Regions from separate parts of the Metabacillus dongyingensis genome, predicted to be linked through region 4. Evidence: riboswitches for the same ligand, from Rfam matches in the RefSeq annotation. Region 4 holds a riboswitch; each other region holds the start of a gene.
What was found. A riboswitch is a leader RNA that binds a small molecule or an ion and turns the genes downstream of it on or off. The one in region 4 is predicted to bind thiamine pyrophosphate.
Positions count from the first base shown of each region.

Region 1 (3,736 bases), 1.3 Mb from region 4:
TGCTTGAAATTATCGTTTCTGTAATTGCTAAAGGTGATGCTAATAAACGGATTAAGTGGTCCTGGATCATTGGACTGACTATATTCGCAGTTGGAGTGCCATCTGCCTTATCATTCGGAATCTGGAGTGACGTAAGCATTTTCGGAAAATCAATTTTTGATGCAGCCGATTATTTGGTCAGCAACATTTTGATGCCGATTGGCGCTCTGCTGATCTCCATCTTTGTTCCTTTGAAAATGAAAAAATCCATGCTTTACTCAGAACTTGCTAACGGTTCGTCTTTATCTAAAGGGCTCTTTAACACTTGGTTCTTTTTAATGAGATATGTAGCTCCAATTGCTATTTTCCTTGTTTTGCTGGATGTTTTAGGAATCTGGAAACTGCTTTCCCGTTAAATTAGGCTCTATCAAGCTTTCCCTCCATATGTTAAAATAGGTAAAATTCAGAATGGAGGGTGATAAGCTTGGAGCACTTATCATTATTTATCATCATGTCGATCTTATTAATTTTATTGCCTGGACCTGATACAGCCATCGCTACTAAGAATACAATCACTGGCGGGCGGGCAGGAGGAATGAAAACAGTGTTCGGGGCTTTGACAGCACTTTTAATTCATACTTTTGCAGCTGTGTTAGGTTTATCAGCACTTATTGTCAAATCAGCTTTTCTCTTTTCAATCCTGAAGTACGCGGGAGCTTGCTACCTCATTTATTTAGGCCTTAAATCTTTATGGACTTTAAAAAAACCGGGCAGAATACAAGATAGAGAAGAACAAAAGCCTGAAGCAAAGCAAGTCAGCTGTTATCAGCAGGGATTTTTGACAAATCTCCTAAACCCTAAGGTAGCTGTTTTCTTTTTAACCTTTTTGCCTCAATTTTTGGAGCCGGGATCAAATACTTTTACACAGTTTATGATCATGGGATTAACATACACCTTTCTTACTTTTATTTGGTTTATTATTTATATTTATTTGATTCATCAATTGAGTGCTTTCATGAAGAAGCCAGCTGTACAAAATTGGATGGAAGGCATTACCGGTGCAGTACTCATTGGATTTGGCATAAAATTAGCATTGGAAAGAAAGTAAAGACATCAGATATGATGTCTTTTTTATTTTGGCTGCTGATCTTGCCTACTTTGAAAAATACTATTAGCACAAATAGGAATCAATAAACCAGGAAAGCTGGGTTCTTATTATTTGATTCACATAAATGAACCTGGAAAGGAATAATAATCCATTCCTGACAAATCGGCTCTAAAATTGAGGAAATAAAAATGATAATACAGTCTAATGTCTGAATCACAAGAAGCTTATGAGAAAAGAACTTGGTGATTGCCCGTTTTGAGTGCCTCATAGATTTTCTCCGAGTATGATTCCTGCATATAAAAATTGGACTTGAAATTGTGCCTTTATACATTCATTTGCCATTTCAGTTTGGGATTCCAATCATACTTATTTTCATTTTATTGATAAAAACAAAAGTGATGGAGAAAAAAAACAGCTGCTTAATGGTTGCAAATCCAGTGTCAGAAGAGTAGACTTTGAATCATAAAATAAAATAATGAAAACGGGAGCTTGTGGAATCAGGCTGAGAGTACGGCTATCTGCCGTAGACCGAATGAACCTGTTGGATAATGCCAGCGCAGGGATGTGATTCAGGGATACATATGAGCACTTTGCCGCGGCAGAGTGCTCTTTATTATGGGGAGGAAAAAATATGATAGAGCCTAAAACGATTTATGCGATTCTAGAAAAAGTAAGAAAAGAAAAACCTCTGGTGCACAATATTACAAACGTTGTGGTAACGAATTTTACAGCAAATGGCCTGTTAGCAATCGGAGCATCGCCGGTCATGGCTTACGCCAAGGAAGAAGTGGCGGATATGGCGAAAATTGCTGGGGCACTCGTATTAAATATTGGCACCTTAAACGAAGAAAATGTAGAAGCGATGCTGCTTGCAGGGAAATCTGCCAATAAGCATGGCGTGCCAGTCATTTTTGATCCGGTTGGTGCAGGCGCAACAAAATACCGTACTGAAACAGCACAAAAAATCGTAAAGGAACTGGAGATCACTGCAGTTAGAGGGAATGCTGCTGAAGTGGCAAATGTCGTTGGGGAGAGCTGGTCGATAAAAGGAGTCGACTCCGGTGACGGCGAAGGTGACATAATCGAACTTGCTGTAAAAGCTGCAAAGCAGTTAAACACTATTGCGGTCATTACAGGAAAACAGGATATTGTTTCAGATGGAGAAACAACATATATATGCAAAAATGGTCATTCTCTATTAACTAAAGTAACAGGTGCAGGCTGCTTGCTCACCTCTGTTATCGGCGCATTTTGCGCTGTTGAAAAAGATTATGTTCGTGCTTCTGCTGCAGCATTAGCGGTTTACGGGAGTGCTGCAGAACTTGCAGCTGAAGGAATTGAAGGTCCCGGAAGCTTTCAAATCGAGTTTTTAAACAATCTTTATACCATTTCAGCTGATAATATTCAAAAACTTTCTGCGCTTGAGGAGGTCAGCCATGTCAATCTCTAAAGCACTGACAATTGCAGGCTCTGACAGCGGAGGCGGAGCAGGAATTCAGGCGGATTTAAAAACGTTTCAGGAATTGAATGTATACGGAATGTCTGCCATTACAGCGGTTACCGCTCAAAACACACTAGGTGTACATGGTGTGTTTCCATTAACAGCGGACGCGGTTGTGCAGCAGATTGAAGCGATTGGCTCAGACATTGGAGCTGATGCCATTAAAACCGGAATGCTTTTTAATAGTGAAATTATTGAAGCTGTTTCTGAACAAATAAAGAGGTTCAATTGGAGCAAAGTGATTGTAGATCCCGTCATGATAGCCAAAGGCGGTGCTTCATTATTGCAGGATGAAGCAGTAGAAGCATTGAAAAATCATTTGCTTCCGCTTGCTTTGGTCGTTACTCCCAACATTCCAGAAGCTGAAGTGCTGACGGGTTTGAACATTCTCAATCTTGATGATCGTCAGACTGCTGCCAAAATCCTGCATTCTTTTGGCGTGAAAAATGTTGTGATTAAGGGAGGTCATGCTGAAAACGAGGAACAGTTAGTAGATTTGTTATTTGATGGAACAGAGTTCAGCTATTTTACAAGTGAACGTATTCATACAAAAAATACACACGGAACCGGCTGTACCTTCGCAGCTGCCATTACAGCCGAGATCGCAAAAGGAAAGTCAATTTATCATTCGGCAGAAACCGCCGTTGCGTTCATCCGGGAAGCGATAAAAGAAGATCTTAAATTAGGACAGGGCCATGGACCTACAAATCATTGGGCTTATCAAAAGAAAAAGAGGGGACCTTTGCATGTGGAATGAGGAAGTGCGCGCGAAACTCCAGCTTTATTTTATTATGGGCAGCACAAACTGTACGGAAGACCCTGAAAAAGTCCTGTTCCAAGCAATTAGCGGAGGCATATCTATGTTTCAGTTCCGGGAAAAAGGAACGGATGCTTTAACAGGCAGCGAAAAAAAGAACCTGGCAAGAAAACTGCAGCAGCTTTGTAAGGACCATGGAATACCATTTATCATAAATGATGACATTGAACTAGCTCTTGCACTAAATGCAGATGGAGTTCATATCGGACAGGATGATGAAGATGCCGGAGCAGTAAGAAAGATTTTAGGCGAGGGGAAAATTGTAGGTGTCTCAGCCCATACCCTTGCAGAGGTAGAGAAGGCAATCGAGGATGGAGCCGATTATATCGGA
Region 1 is NZ_CP082944.1:2,739,555-2,743,290, reverse strand. It holds gene K8L98_RS13595 (sodium-dependent transporter) at 1-395, shown strand, start outside; gene K8L98_RS13590 (LysE family translocator) at 464-1,087, shown strand; TPP riboswitch at 1,559-1,667, shown strand; gene thiM (hydroxyethylthiazole kinase) at 1,719-2,537, shown strand; gene thiD (bifunctional hydroxymethylpyrimidine kinase/phosphomethylpyrimidine kinase) at 2,524-3,345, shown strand; gene thiE (thiamine phosphate synthase) at 3,335-3,736, shown strand, end outside.
Region 1: linked by a shared signal. The riboswitch ahead of thiM (hydroxyethylthiazole kinase) and the one ahead of thiT (energy-coupled thiamine transporter ThiT) in region 4 are both predicted to bind thiamine pyrophosphate.

Region 2 (3,736 bases), 2.2 Mb from region 4:
ACTTGCGGTAGCCGTCAGAAGAATAGCGATGGGCGACCTTGAAGAAGGCGGTAATTTTAAAATTATTGCCAGAGAAGCTGGTACAGGAATTATCAATGGTGCCGTGTGCGGAGTTCTAGTGACAGGCGTCGTCTATTTTTGGCAGCATGATTTCTTCCTGGGACTTTTAGTAGGCATTTCCATTCTTGCAACCCTGACTGTTTCGACAATCGCGGGCGCTTTTGTCCCGCTGGTGATGCACCGGCTCAAAGTTGACCCTGCTGTTGCATCAGGTCCATTTATTACAACGATTAATGATATTATTTCCATATTTATTTATTTTGGTATGGCTACATTGTTCATGCAATATTTAATCTAGATTTAGTTAGGAGGGAAATACTGTGCATGGAGATTCCTTTTCATCACTAGTTATCGTACTGTTAGCCGCTTTTGTAACCCCTCTCCTGCTGCATCGCTTTAAAATTAAAGTCATGCCTGTTGTAGTTGCCGAGATTATAATGGGGATTATTATCGGGCAAAGCGGATTTAATCTTGTTCAGGAGGATATGTGGCTCGAAACGCTATCCATGCTCGGTTTTATTTTTCTTATGTTTTTGAGCGGACTTGAAATTGATTTCACTGCTTTTATCGGTGGACGGAAGAAAGAATTGCTGCCGAGCGGGAAGGAAGCGCCAAATACGTTTGCCGTTTCTTTTCTTGTCTTTGTTGGCATCTTTATCTTGTCTCTGCTCTTATCGTATTTGTTTGTTTTCTTTGGTTTTATAGAAAATGCCTTCTTGATGACGCTGATCATTTCCACCATATCGCTCGGGGTGGTGGTCCCTACACTGAAGGATGCAGGCATTATGAAGTCGAATATCGGACAGATTATCTTGCTCGTTGCTGTCATAGCAGACTTAGTGACGATGATTCTGCTTGCCGTGTTTGCATCGATTTATGGAGGAGAAAATACAAATACATGGCTGCTGCTGCTGTTATTTGGTGCTGGAATTGTTTTATATTTTCTCGGCAAAACCTTTCAGAGCAGATCATTTATTGAAACGATGTCTAAAGGCACGATTCAAATTGGGACAAGGGCTATTTTCACTCTGATCATTGTCCTTGTTGCCTTATCAGAAACAATCGGGGCAGAAAACATATTAGGAGCGTTTTTAGCGGGTGTTCTGGTCTCACTGCTGTCCCCAAACAAAGAAATGGTTCAGAAAATGGATTCCTTCGGCTACGGATTTTTGATACCGATCTTCTTTGTTATGGTTGGTGTCGATCTTGATGTATGGTCGATGTTTAAGGATCCAAAAATTTTAATGCTGATCCCATTGCTGTTTATTGCCTTGCTGATCTCTAAAATTGTGCCGATTTATTTACTGAAGAGATGGTATGACACAAAAACAACGCTTGCTTCAGGATTTTTGCTGACATCAACCCTTTCCCTTGTTATTGCGGCAGCTACCATTGGAGAAAGAGTAAATGTGATTGATGCACAAATGTCAGGTGCGCTCATTTTAACGGCTGTTCTGACGAGTATTTTTACTCCGATTGGATTTAAGAAGCTTTTCCCTGAACAGCTGTCTTCGCAAAAGAAGCTGAAGGTAGCTTTTATAGGAGCCAATCAAATGACACTGCCGGTGACACGCGAGTTAAATCCGAAGATGTACGATACGACGGTGTATCATACTTATGTCGATAAAAATGAACAGCAGATCGCTGAATCATTGTTTCATATTGAGGAGCTTGAAGATTACTCAATTGAGACCCTGCAGTCCCAGGGAGTATTTGAAGCTGATATCCTTATTGCTGCTGCAGGAGATGAGGATACGAATGCTGAAATCGCCATGTTTGCAAAAGAGGTTGAAGTTGGACGGGTGATTGCAAGCATCTCATCACCATTATTAGACGAGCAGCTAAGAGCGAAAGACATTGATGTCTTCTCTGTTCTGCTTTCTACCAAAACCTTGCTGAGGGCTCTTATTGAAGCACCTGGCATCATGAAGATTCTGACCAATAACGATTCAGCTCTTTATCAGATAAAAATGAACAACAGACACTACGATGGCATGGTGCTCCGCAGCTTTCCATTTACAGGCGACGTTATTTTTGTCCGTATTTTCAGGGAAAATGAATCGATTGTGCCGCATGGCGATACAGAGCTGAAACGCGGAGATTTACTGATTCTGACTGGATCAGCTGAATATGTGGATGAGCTCAGGCAAGAGCTTGAGTTCCATAAAAGTTGATAATTTTGACTTGAAAGTTTCTTTGAGCATGGTATGATGTACATGTAAATATTTCTAAAATAATATATAAACAACCGCTAGGGGAGCCCTTTTAGAAGGGCTGAGATTGAAGTTTGCCTTCAAGACCCTCCGAACCTGATCTGGCTAAAACCAGCGTAGGGAAGTGGTGTAAAGGTCTATTCATACACCACTTTTCTATGCGAAAAGTGGTTTTTTGCCGTTTTTATACTAAAAATGAGGAGGAACAAAACATGTCATTTTCAAAAGAATGCCGGGAGTATGCAGATAAATGGTGGGAAGGAAGCTTTGAACATCCTTTTGTAAAAGGAATTGGCGAAGGCAGCCTTTCAAAGGAGAAATTTAAATACTATGTGATGCAGGATTCTTATTACTTAACGCATTTTGCAAAAGTGCAGGCTTTTGCAGGGGCGATGGCCCCTGACCTTCATACAACATACCGGATGTCCGTTCATTCACAGGGAACCTATGAAGCAGAGCTCTCTTTGCATCAGCAATTTTCTGTCCTGCTTGGAATCACAGACACCGAACGGAAGGAGTTTAAGCCATCGCCAACTGCGTATGCTTACACCTCCCATATGTACCGTTCAGTTGCGACAGGAAATCTTGGTGAAATCATTGCAGCTCTGCTTCCATGCTATTGGCTCTATTATGAAGTCGGGGAGCACCTGAAAGATTGCAAGCCTGGTGATGAAGTTTATGAGAAATGGATTGCGACTTATCACGGTGATTGGTTTAAAGAGCTTGTCCTCGAGCAGATTGCAAGATTTGACGAGCTTGCTCTGCGTGCAAGCGATCACGAGAGACAAATGATGAAGGAAAACTTCCTCATCAGCTCGATGTATGAATATCGTTTTTGGGATATGGCGGAAAAGATGGAAGCGTGGGATGAGACACAAACCATGCTGATGCAAAAGTGAAATTGCACCTTGTCACAGATGGACGGCACTCTGCTGCAGAGCTCGTAAAAATCATCACAGATATACATACCTCTGCAGATGCCATTCATATTAGAGAGAAGAATAAATCAGCTGGGGAACTGATCAGCTTAATTGAAGAGCTCCATCAAAATGGGGTTCCGAAATCAAAGCTTGTCATGAATGACCGTGTGGATGCAGCTGTTCTTTCTGGTTTGCATCAGGTTCAGCTCCCATCGCACAGCTTCAATGTGAAACTGGTGAAACAGCGCTTCCCGCATCTTGAGGTAGGCTGTTCAGTCCACACTGCTGCTGAAGCAGTATATTGTGCTGAAAATGGGGCAGATCGTCTCCTTTTCGGGCATGTATTCCAAACATCATCAAAAAATGGTCTAGAAGCAAGAGGGATAAGCAAGCTTGCGGAAATAGCGGAATCTGTCAGCATTCCAGTCATTGCAATTGGAGGAATCAATCCTGCTGTCATTCCTGATCTAAGAGATATAAAGATTGAGGGAGCAGCCGTGATGTCCTATGTTTTTTCAGCGGAGCATCCAAGTCATGCGGCAC
Region 2 is NZ_CP082944.1:1,222,435-1,226,170, forward strand. It holds gene mgtE (magnesium transporter) at 1-358, shown strand, start outside; gene K8L98_RS06020 (monovalent cation:proton antiporter family protein) at 381-2,234, shown strand; TPP riboswitch at 2,304-2,413, shown strand; gene tenA (thiaminase II) at 2,486-3,172, shown strand; gene tenI (thiazole tautomerase TenI) at 3,169-3,736, shown strand, end outside.
Region 2: linked by a shared signal. The riboswitch ahead of tenA (thiaminase II) and the one ahead of thiT (energy-coupled thiamine transporter ThiT) in region 4 are both predicted to bind thiamine pyrophosphate.

Region 3 (3,736 bases), 440 kb from region 4:
GAATTGTCGGTGCACAAGTGATGTCAAAAGCGGATTTGACTCAATCAATTAATACTCTATCAGTCTGCATCCAAAATCGCATGACGATTGATGAGCTTGGCTTTGTCGACTTCTTCTTCCAGCCTCATTACAACAAGCCTTGGAACTTCTTGAACCAGGCTGGTTTGCAGGCGATACAGTAATAGATGAAAAAAGCGGAATGCATGCATTCCGCTGTTTTTTTATGGTTTAGGAGATTTTTGTAAAAAAGAAAGTATTTCATTCAAATAAGAAAGTATTTTCCTGTTTTTCGCCAGTATTACGGACATTTCGGACAGTAAATGGACCGGTTTGGAAAGTAATACAAGGTTCGCCCCTAAAATGATTCAATGAACCGGCAGAACGTTCACAGCCTAAATGGTCTACTGATAGATAGCTGAACCGTTTTCAACAAATTCTTTTGACTTTTGCTTCAGTCCTTCTTCAATTTCCTGTTCTTTAACAGTATTTCTTAAATCGTGGGAAATTCTCATCGAGCAGAATTTTGGCCCGCACATCGAGCAGAAATGAGCGGTTTTAGCTCCTTCGGCAGGTAACGTTTCATCATGATATTCCTTTGCACGGTCAGGATCAAGGGAAAGATTAAATTGATCTTCCCAGCGGAATTCAAATCTCGCTTTAGACAGGGCATCGTCTCTATACTGTGCATTAGGATGTCCTTTGGCTAGGTCAGCGGCGTGTGCAGCAATTTTATAGGCAATGACTCCTTCGCGAACATCATCTTTATTAGGCAATCCCAAATGCTCTTTCGGCGTTACATAGCAAAGCATCGCGGTACCGAACCAGCCAATCATCGCTGCACCTATAGCTGAAGTGATATGATCATAGCCTGGTGCGATATCTGTCGTTAATGGTCCAAGTGTATAAAAAGGTGCCTCATGGCAAATTTCCTGCTGCTTTTCTACATTTTCGCGAATCATGTGCATTGGAACATGGCCAGGACCTTCAATCATCACCTGTACGTCATGCTTCCATGCGATTTTCGTGAGCTCACCCAGGGTTTCAAGTTCTGCAAATTGTGCTTCATCATTTGCATCTGCAATCGATCCGGGACGCAGGCCATCGCCTAATGAAATGGAAATATCATAACGTTTTAAAATCTCGCAAATCTCCTCAAAATGGGTATAGAGAAAGTTTTCTTCGTGGTGGGCTAAGCACCATCCTGCAAGAATGGATCCTCCTCTTGATACAATCCCGGTTGTTCTTTTAATTGTAAGAGGGATATACCTCAGCAAAACACCTGCATGGATTGTAAAGTAATCGACCCCTTGTTCCGCCTGTTCAATTAAGGTATCTCTGTACACTTCCCAGGTTAAATCCTCAGCAATGCCTTTTACTTTTTCAAGCGCCTGGTAGATGGGCACTGTTCCAACCGGTACTGGTGAATTTCTGATAATCCACTCCCGGGTGGTGTGAATATCTTTGCCTGTCGATAAATCCATGATGTTGTCAGCACCCCATTTGATTGCCCATGTCATTTTTTCAACTTCTTCTTCAATGGATGATGTTACTGCAGAGTTGCCTATATTTGCATTAATTTTGACATGAAAATGTTTGCCTATGATCATAGGTTCACTTTCTCTATGATTGATGTTTGCAGGTATAATGGCTCTGCCGCTTGCAACTTCACTTCTAATGAACTCAGGGTCCATGTTTTCACGAATGGCTATAAACTCCATCTCAGGTGTAATGATTCCTTTTCTGGCGTAATGAAGCTGAGTGACATTGGCATTCTTTTTTGCCCGCAGTACTTTTCTATCGCCAGTAAAGACGTTTTCATTTGAAGTCATATCCCCTTGTCGGCCGTTATCCTCAGGCTTGACTCTGCGACCTGAATATTCTTCCACATCATCCCGTTCAAAAATCCAGCTTCTTCTGACTTCAGGTAACCCCTTTTTAATATCAATGGCAGCGGCTTGATCCGTATAAGGACCACTCGTATCATAAACAAGCACTGGTTCATTATCCTGTGCAAGCTCAATTTTCCGAAATGGAACACGAATGTCCTCTCTTGATCCTGTTTTATACATCTTTTTGCTGCCATCAAACTGTTTAGTGAATGCGAAATCCAATCTTAACTCCTCCTTATATCGTTTAATAGAGTTTTGATCTGCACCCGCGAAAGAAATAGAAAAAGGGTTCTGTTAATGAACAGAACCCTTGGAACAGTATGTGTAAAAAGCCAAAAAAAACGGCCTACGCCACACCGCTTCCCTACGCTGGTATCATCCAGATCAGGTTCAAAGGGTCAAAGAATTGCGTTCTTCTCTCAGTCCAGCATCATGGACTCCCCCAGCAGAATGAAAAAATATTCATTTGTTAGCAATATAGCAGGTAAATCGGCAATCTTGCAAGTGATAATTTTCACAATTATAAATTTTGAGTATGCTTGAGAAACAATCATGTGGTTCATTGTACCTGATTTCAGTCCGTTGGTATTGGGAGAGAGCTCATTGCCTATCATCCCGCTATCTGGAAAAAGGTAAAATGGGAGGAGGATTATCCAAACATCCTGATTGAACCTAAAGTAAGTGTGGAAATAGTCCACCATGGGATTATTAATTAATGGCTAATACGAAGCTTCATTAAAAGTGAGTGAAAATCAACAATGCCGTGGAAGAGTCAAAATTCATTAGAAACACATCCCGTATTGATCATAAAATACGGGCTTTTTATTTATTCGCTACTAGGGCAGTACCTTATTAATTGAATTTTTGATATATTAAGGATATGTATGTATTTGGAGGAGATGGACCGCGATGAAGAAGCAAGAACAGGCTCATGAAGAGAAATTTCTTTCTCAGGAAAGACTCGATGGCTTAATGGAAGTCTATCTTAATCAGCTTGAGAACTCTCCAACCGCATTTTTAATTCACGAAAACCGAAAGTGGACATATATAAATCCTTCTGCCATGAATCTGTTAGAGTTAAAGTGCAAGGAGGATCTCATTGGAAAATCCATCTGGAATTCAATTGATCCTCAGCATAGAGAGATAATTGAGCAGCGGATCACCGATACAAAAAATGGTTTCACACCGTCTTCAATGGAACAGATCTGGTATACCAGACGAGGATTGCCCTTAACCATGGAAGTAACATCACTGCCAAACATATGGGGGGACAGGCAATCCACCCAGGTGATTATAAGAGATGTCACAATTAAGAAAAAACTTGAACAAGAACACGAGGAAACGATAAAAAAGTTCCGTCTGATTACTGAAAATATGCGTGATATCGTTGGGCTTCTAGATGCAAACGGACTTTTCACCTATGTATCTCCGTCTTATAAAGAAGTACTTGGGTATGATATATCAGAAGCAGTCGGATACACTCCTTTTCAATTCGTTCATCCGGAGGACAGGGAGCTGATTGCCGGCCAATTTTATAAAATGCTCAAGGAAAATAGACAGATGACGGTTGAGTATCGATATTTATGCAAGGATCATACTTATATATGGCTTGAGTCGCATGGAATTCCCGTCACTGAAAATGAATCCTTAAAGCATGCGATCGTCATTTCAAGAAACATTACACAGCGGAAGCAAACAGAAGAAAAATTGAGAAAAAGCGAAAGCAAGTACCGGATCATTTTAGAACACAGCAACGACTTAATATGTGTAGTCGATCTTAAAGGAAATTATATATACGCATCGCCCTCTTATAAAAAAGTCCTGGGATACGAGCCTGAGCGTATGAT
Region 3 is NZ_CP082944.1:4,476,685-4,480,420, reverse strand. It holds gene K8L98_RS22220 (FAD-dependent oxidoreductase) at 1-182, shown strand, start outside; gene thiC (phosphomethylpyrimidine synthase ThiC) at 402-2,111, opposite strand; TPP riboswitch at 2,234-2,343, opposite strand; gene K8L98_RS22210 (Ger(x)C family spore germination C-terminal domain-containing protein) at 2,477-2,605, shown strand; gene K8L98_RS22205 (PAS domain S-box protein) at 2,799-3,736, shown strand, end outside.
Region 3: linked by a shared signal. The riboswitch ahead of thiC (phosphomethylpyrimidine synthase ThiC) and the one ahead of thiT (energy-coupled thiamine transporter ThiT) in region 4 are both predicted to bind thiamine pyrophosphate.

Region 4 (3,736 bases):
CACACTGTATGTTCCGGCTATTTTCAACCCTGAAAAAAAGAAAGGTGTTGCAGCTGGAAGCTTCAATTTTAAAAACATCTGTCTGCGGCTTGCTCCAAGCGTTCTCATGAGCTTCACCATATCCCTGTCTACTAAACGGAAGCCGTCAGAAAGATTGATGGCGATCGGAAAGAAACAAACGAGCGCCACGACAATTACTTTAGGAAAAATGCCGAATCCAAACCAGATGATAAGCAATGGAGCAAGCGCTATTATTGGAATGGTTTGTGAAAGAACAAGCAGCGGTTCAACTGCTTTTCGAACCCAATCTGACAGGTCTATTAAGATAGCAATCAATACGCCCGCTGTTACAGCGATCAATAAACCAAGTACTGCTTCCGACAGAGTCTGCAGGATATGTCCGCCTATCGTTCCCCTCATTTCAGCAAGCGTGATGAAAATATGAGTCGGACGAGGCAGAATCCAATTTTCCACTTTTGAAACGATGACAGCCAATTCCCACAAAAAGAGGAATGACAGCAGCACTATACCAGGAAGCGCTATTCCTGAAAGTGTTTTAACGGTATTTCTTAAGTTTTTCATCCATTGTGACCCCTTCTTTTGGGCGGTAATGAATTTTCATGTGAGTCATTACCTCGGTTGCACCGGCTGAAATACAGGCATCCTGCGCTTGCTTAACGATATCAATCAATTCATCTAGCTCTCCCTCCATAACCGTCTCCATCGCACCTACCTCATATTTAACTCCTGATCGCTGAACAACCTCGATCGCTTTGTCGACAATTTCATATGTATTCCCTTCTGATGATTTAGGCAGCACCTGAAATGCTAGATTTACACTGGACATTCTTTATCCTCCTTAAAATTTATTAATATATGAATATCTGACCGAACAACAAAAAAGGCTGCCACTGGGGCAGCCTTAACGCATTCGCAAAGTTATGGAAAAGTAATGCATCTTCCGCATTCCCTCCGCTGGCATTACCCAGATCAGGTTAAAGGGTCGATACAAGAATCAGTATCCTCTCAGCCAAGTTCACTCAGCTCCCCTGCATATATTGAATTCATGGAAACTATAGCAAGATTTTGGATCCTTGTAAAGACAGATAAAAGAGCTTTCCATTCTTTTCTGAAAAAAATCAAGATTTAGTCTTGTCGAATTTTGCAACTTCCTGTATAGTAGTGTCTAAATCATATATTGCATTTGACCACTTGGGGAGCCATTCGGCTGAGAGTGAACGTTATGTTCAGACCCGTTGAACCTGTATAGTTAAAGCTTACGTAGGGATGTGGCGATGGATTCAAGTGATAACCCAACCAAAGCAGTGCGTGGAAACCATCCGACATTCCCCGCATTGCTTTTTATTATGGAAAAAAACTGCCCCGGTCAATGCTGAAAAGGGGAAGAGCTATGCAGACAAATACACGTCTAGTTTTTTTAGTAGAAGCAGCGATTCTATCAGCAATTGCATTTCTGCTTGATTTAGCAACAAGCTTCATTGGCAAAATGCCTCAGGGAGGGTCAATTTCGCTTGCAATGATTCCAGTCCTGATCATGGGTTTTCGCCACGGATTAAAGGGAGGACTGCTGACAGGCTTTTTACTTGGCGTTTTGCAGACGATTATGGGCTACACCACAATTGTGCATCCAGTCCAGGGTTTTCTTGACTATTTTGTTGCATTTACCGTGGTAGGTGCCGGAGGAGTTTTCTATAAACAAGTCCAAAGCTCTCTGAATCCTCTTAACAGAGGACGATTAATTGCTTACGTAGTAGCAGCGGCTTTTCTGGGAAGCTTCCTTAGATTTGCTGCACATACACTTGCCGGCGCTATTTTCTTTGCAGAATTTGCAGGCGATAAGCCCGTTCTGCTGTATTCAGCCGGCTATAACGCTTCCTACATGGTGCCTACATTTATCATTTGCTCAATCGTCTTAGTACTGATGCTCACTGCTTCTAAATCACTTGTCTTAAAAAGAAAATAGATTCTGTCAAAAGCACCGATTTTTTTCGGTGCTTTTTTATCCTATTAAAATTTATATAATTTCTTCCATTCATGTCTATTCCAGCGCCTGACTCTTCGGTCAGAACTTATTTCTTGTCATAAACACTCTATCATCAGCATGTACTAGTAGTAATAGATTTCTTATGGAGGGCAAATGATGAATCTATCCTTCTCATTGATGATGATAACATTTTTATTGTCGATTATTCATTTTCTATATGGTTATTTTGAAGCGATAAGGATCAGCAACGAAGAAGAATTAGTCAACGGCTGGTCTATGATTTTCTCTTTCCCGCTTGGGTTTGTATTCGCATATTTTGCTTCGGTATTTCATCAGCAGGTTTTACCCCACTAAAAAGAAACGCGACAAGGTCACGTTTCTTTTTTCATTACCTCTATTAATTTCTCTAAGTACGGATCCAATTCCTCAAATGAGTATCCAGCACTTTCAGCCTTTGACACATTCAGTGTCCATTCACCTGATAATCCATAAGGTGAAGCATTCTCTTTCGCAATCTCCCTTGTCACAATCGCTTTTTTCCCGACAGCACATCCGATTTTAAGCAGAAGATCATTCAGTGACAGACTTTTTTCAAAAGCGGCATTGTATGCACCCGTTAAGGTTTTTTCTCCAGCCATATACAAGAATCCCGCTGCGTCCTCAGCTGAAGTATAGCTGTAAAAATATCCAGGATCTGCAATTCCAATCGGTTCCTCGTTCTTCACCTTTTTCACATGAAATAAAAAGCGTTCCGTATAATCATCTATTCCGATTACCAGAGCAGGTCTTACAGCGGCAACAGGCACATCCGCATTCTGAAAAAGATAGGCTTCTGCACTGCGTTTCGCTTCCTGATAGCCGCTTATCCCTTTATAGTCTTTGCGCTCTTTAAAAGAAGGCTCATACGACAGAGGATCAAAGTCCTCTTCTGTCTTCCCTCTCCCAAATTCATAGACTGCCATTGTCGAAGTGAAAATATAATGCCTGATTTTGCCGTGTAGCGCTTCATAAGCAGATTTTGCTTCAAGCGGCGAAAAACACGATTGATCATAAACAACGTCCCATTGTTTATGATCAAAGGCTTTAATCATTGATTCTTTGTTTTCACGATCGATAATCAGACGCTCTACGCCATCTCCAAAGTCATCATGAGTTCTTCCTCTTGTTGCAATCGTCACTTTTGCCCCATTTTCAAGCAGATTATGAACAAGTCTTTTGCCGAAAAATTGCGTTCCGCCCAGTATTAATGCTCGATTCACAGTGATCCCTCTTTCCTTTTCAATGCAGCTGCCAGTTTCGACAAATCACGCCATCCAAATGCGGTCTCCTGATGATCTGTCCCATCAATCGTATAGACGTCCTCTGCGATCCTTTCGGGCAAAAAGCGTTCATAGAATCCTTTTGAAGGATTCTCATCCATTACCCACAGCAGCATAGATTGATAGTTTTTCCGAAGCAGTTCATTTGCAGTTGCCTCTACAAGCCTGCGCCCGATGCCTGCTCCCTGCACTTCTTTTAATAGATAGATCGCATATAATTCCCCATCAAATCCATATTCCTTTGTCCGCTCTGGTCCGAAGCCTGCAAACCCTGCTATTTGGCCATCCTGATTTTCTGCCACAAAAACAGTCTCCGGATCAATAGACACCCACATTTTTTCTTTGCTTTCATATGTAAGACTTTCAAGATATTCATCTGCTACAATACCTTTATAGGTTGTTCTCCAGCTGT
Region 4 is NZ_CP082944.1:4,039,359-4,043,094, forward strand. It holds gene K8L98_RS20145 (ABC transporter permease) at 1-582, opposite strand, end outside; gene K8L98_RS20150 (MTH1187 family thiamine-binding protein) at 557-847, opposite strand; TPP riboswitch at 949-1,061, opposite strand; TPP riboswitch at 1,204-1,305, shown strand; gene thiT (energy-coupled thiamine transporter ThiT) at 1,412-1,984, shown strand; gene K8L98_RS20160 (hypothetical protein) at 2,162-2,359, shown strand; gene K8L98_RS20165 (NAD-dependent epimerase/dehydratase family protein) at 2,377-3,264, opposite strand; gene K8L98_RS20170 (GNAT family N-acetyltransferase) at 3,261-3,736, opposite strand, start outside.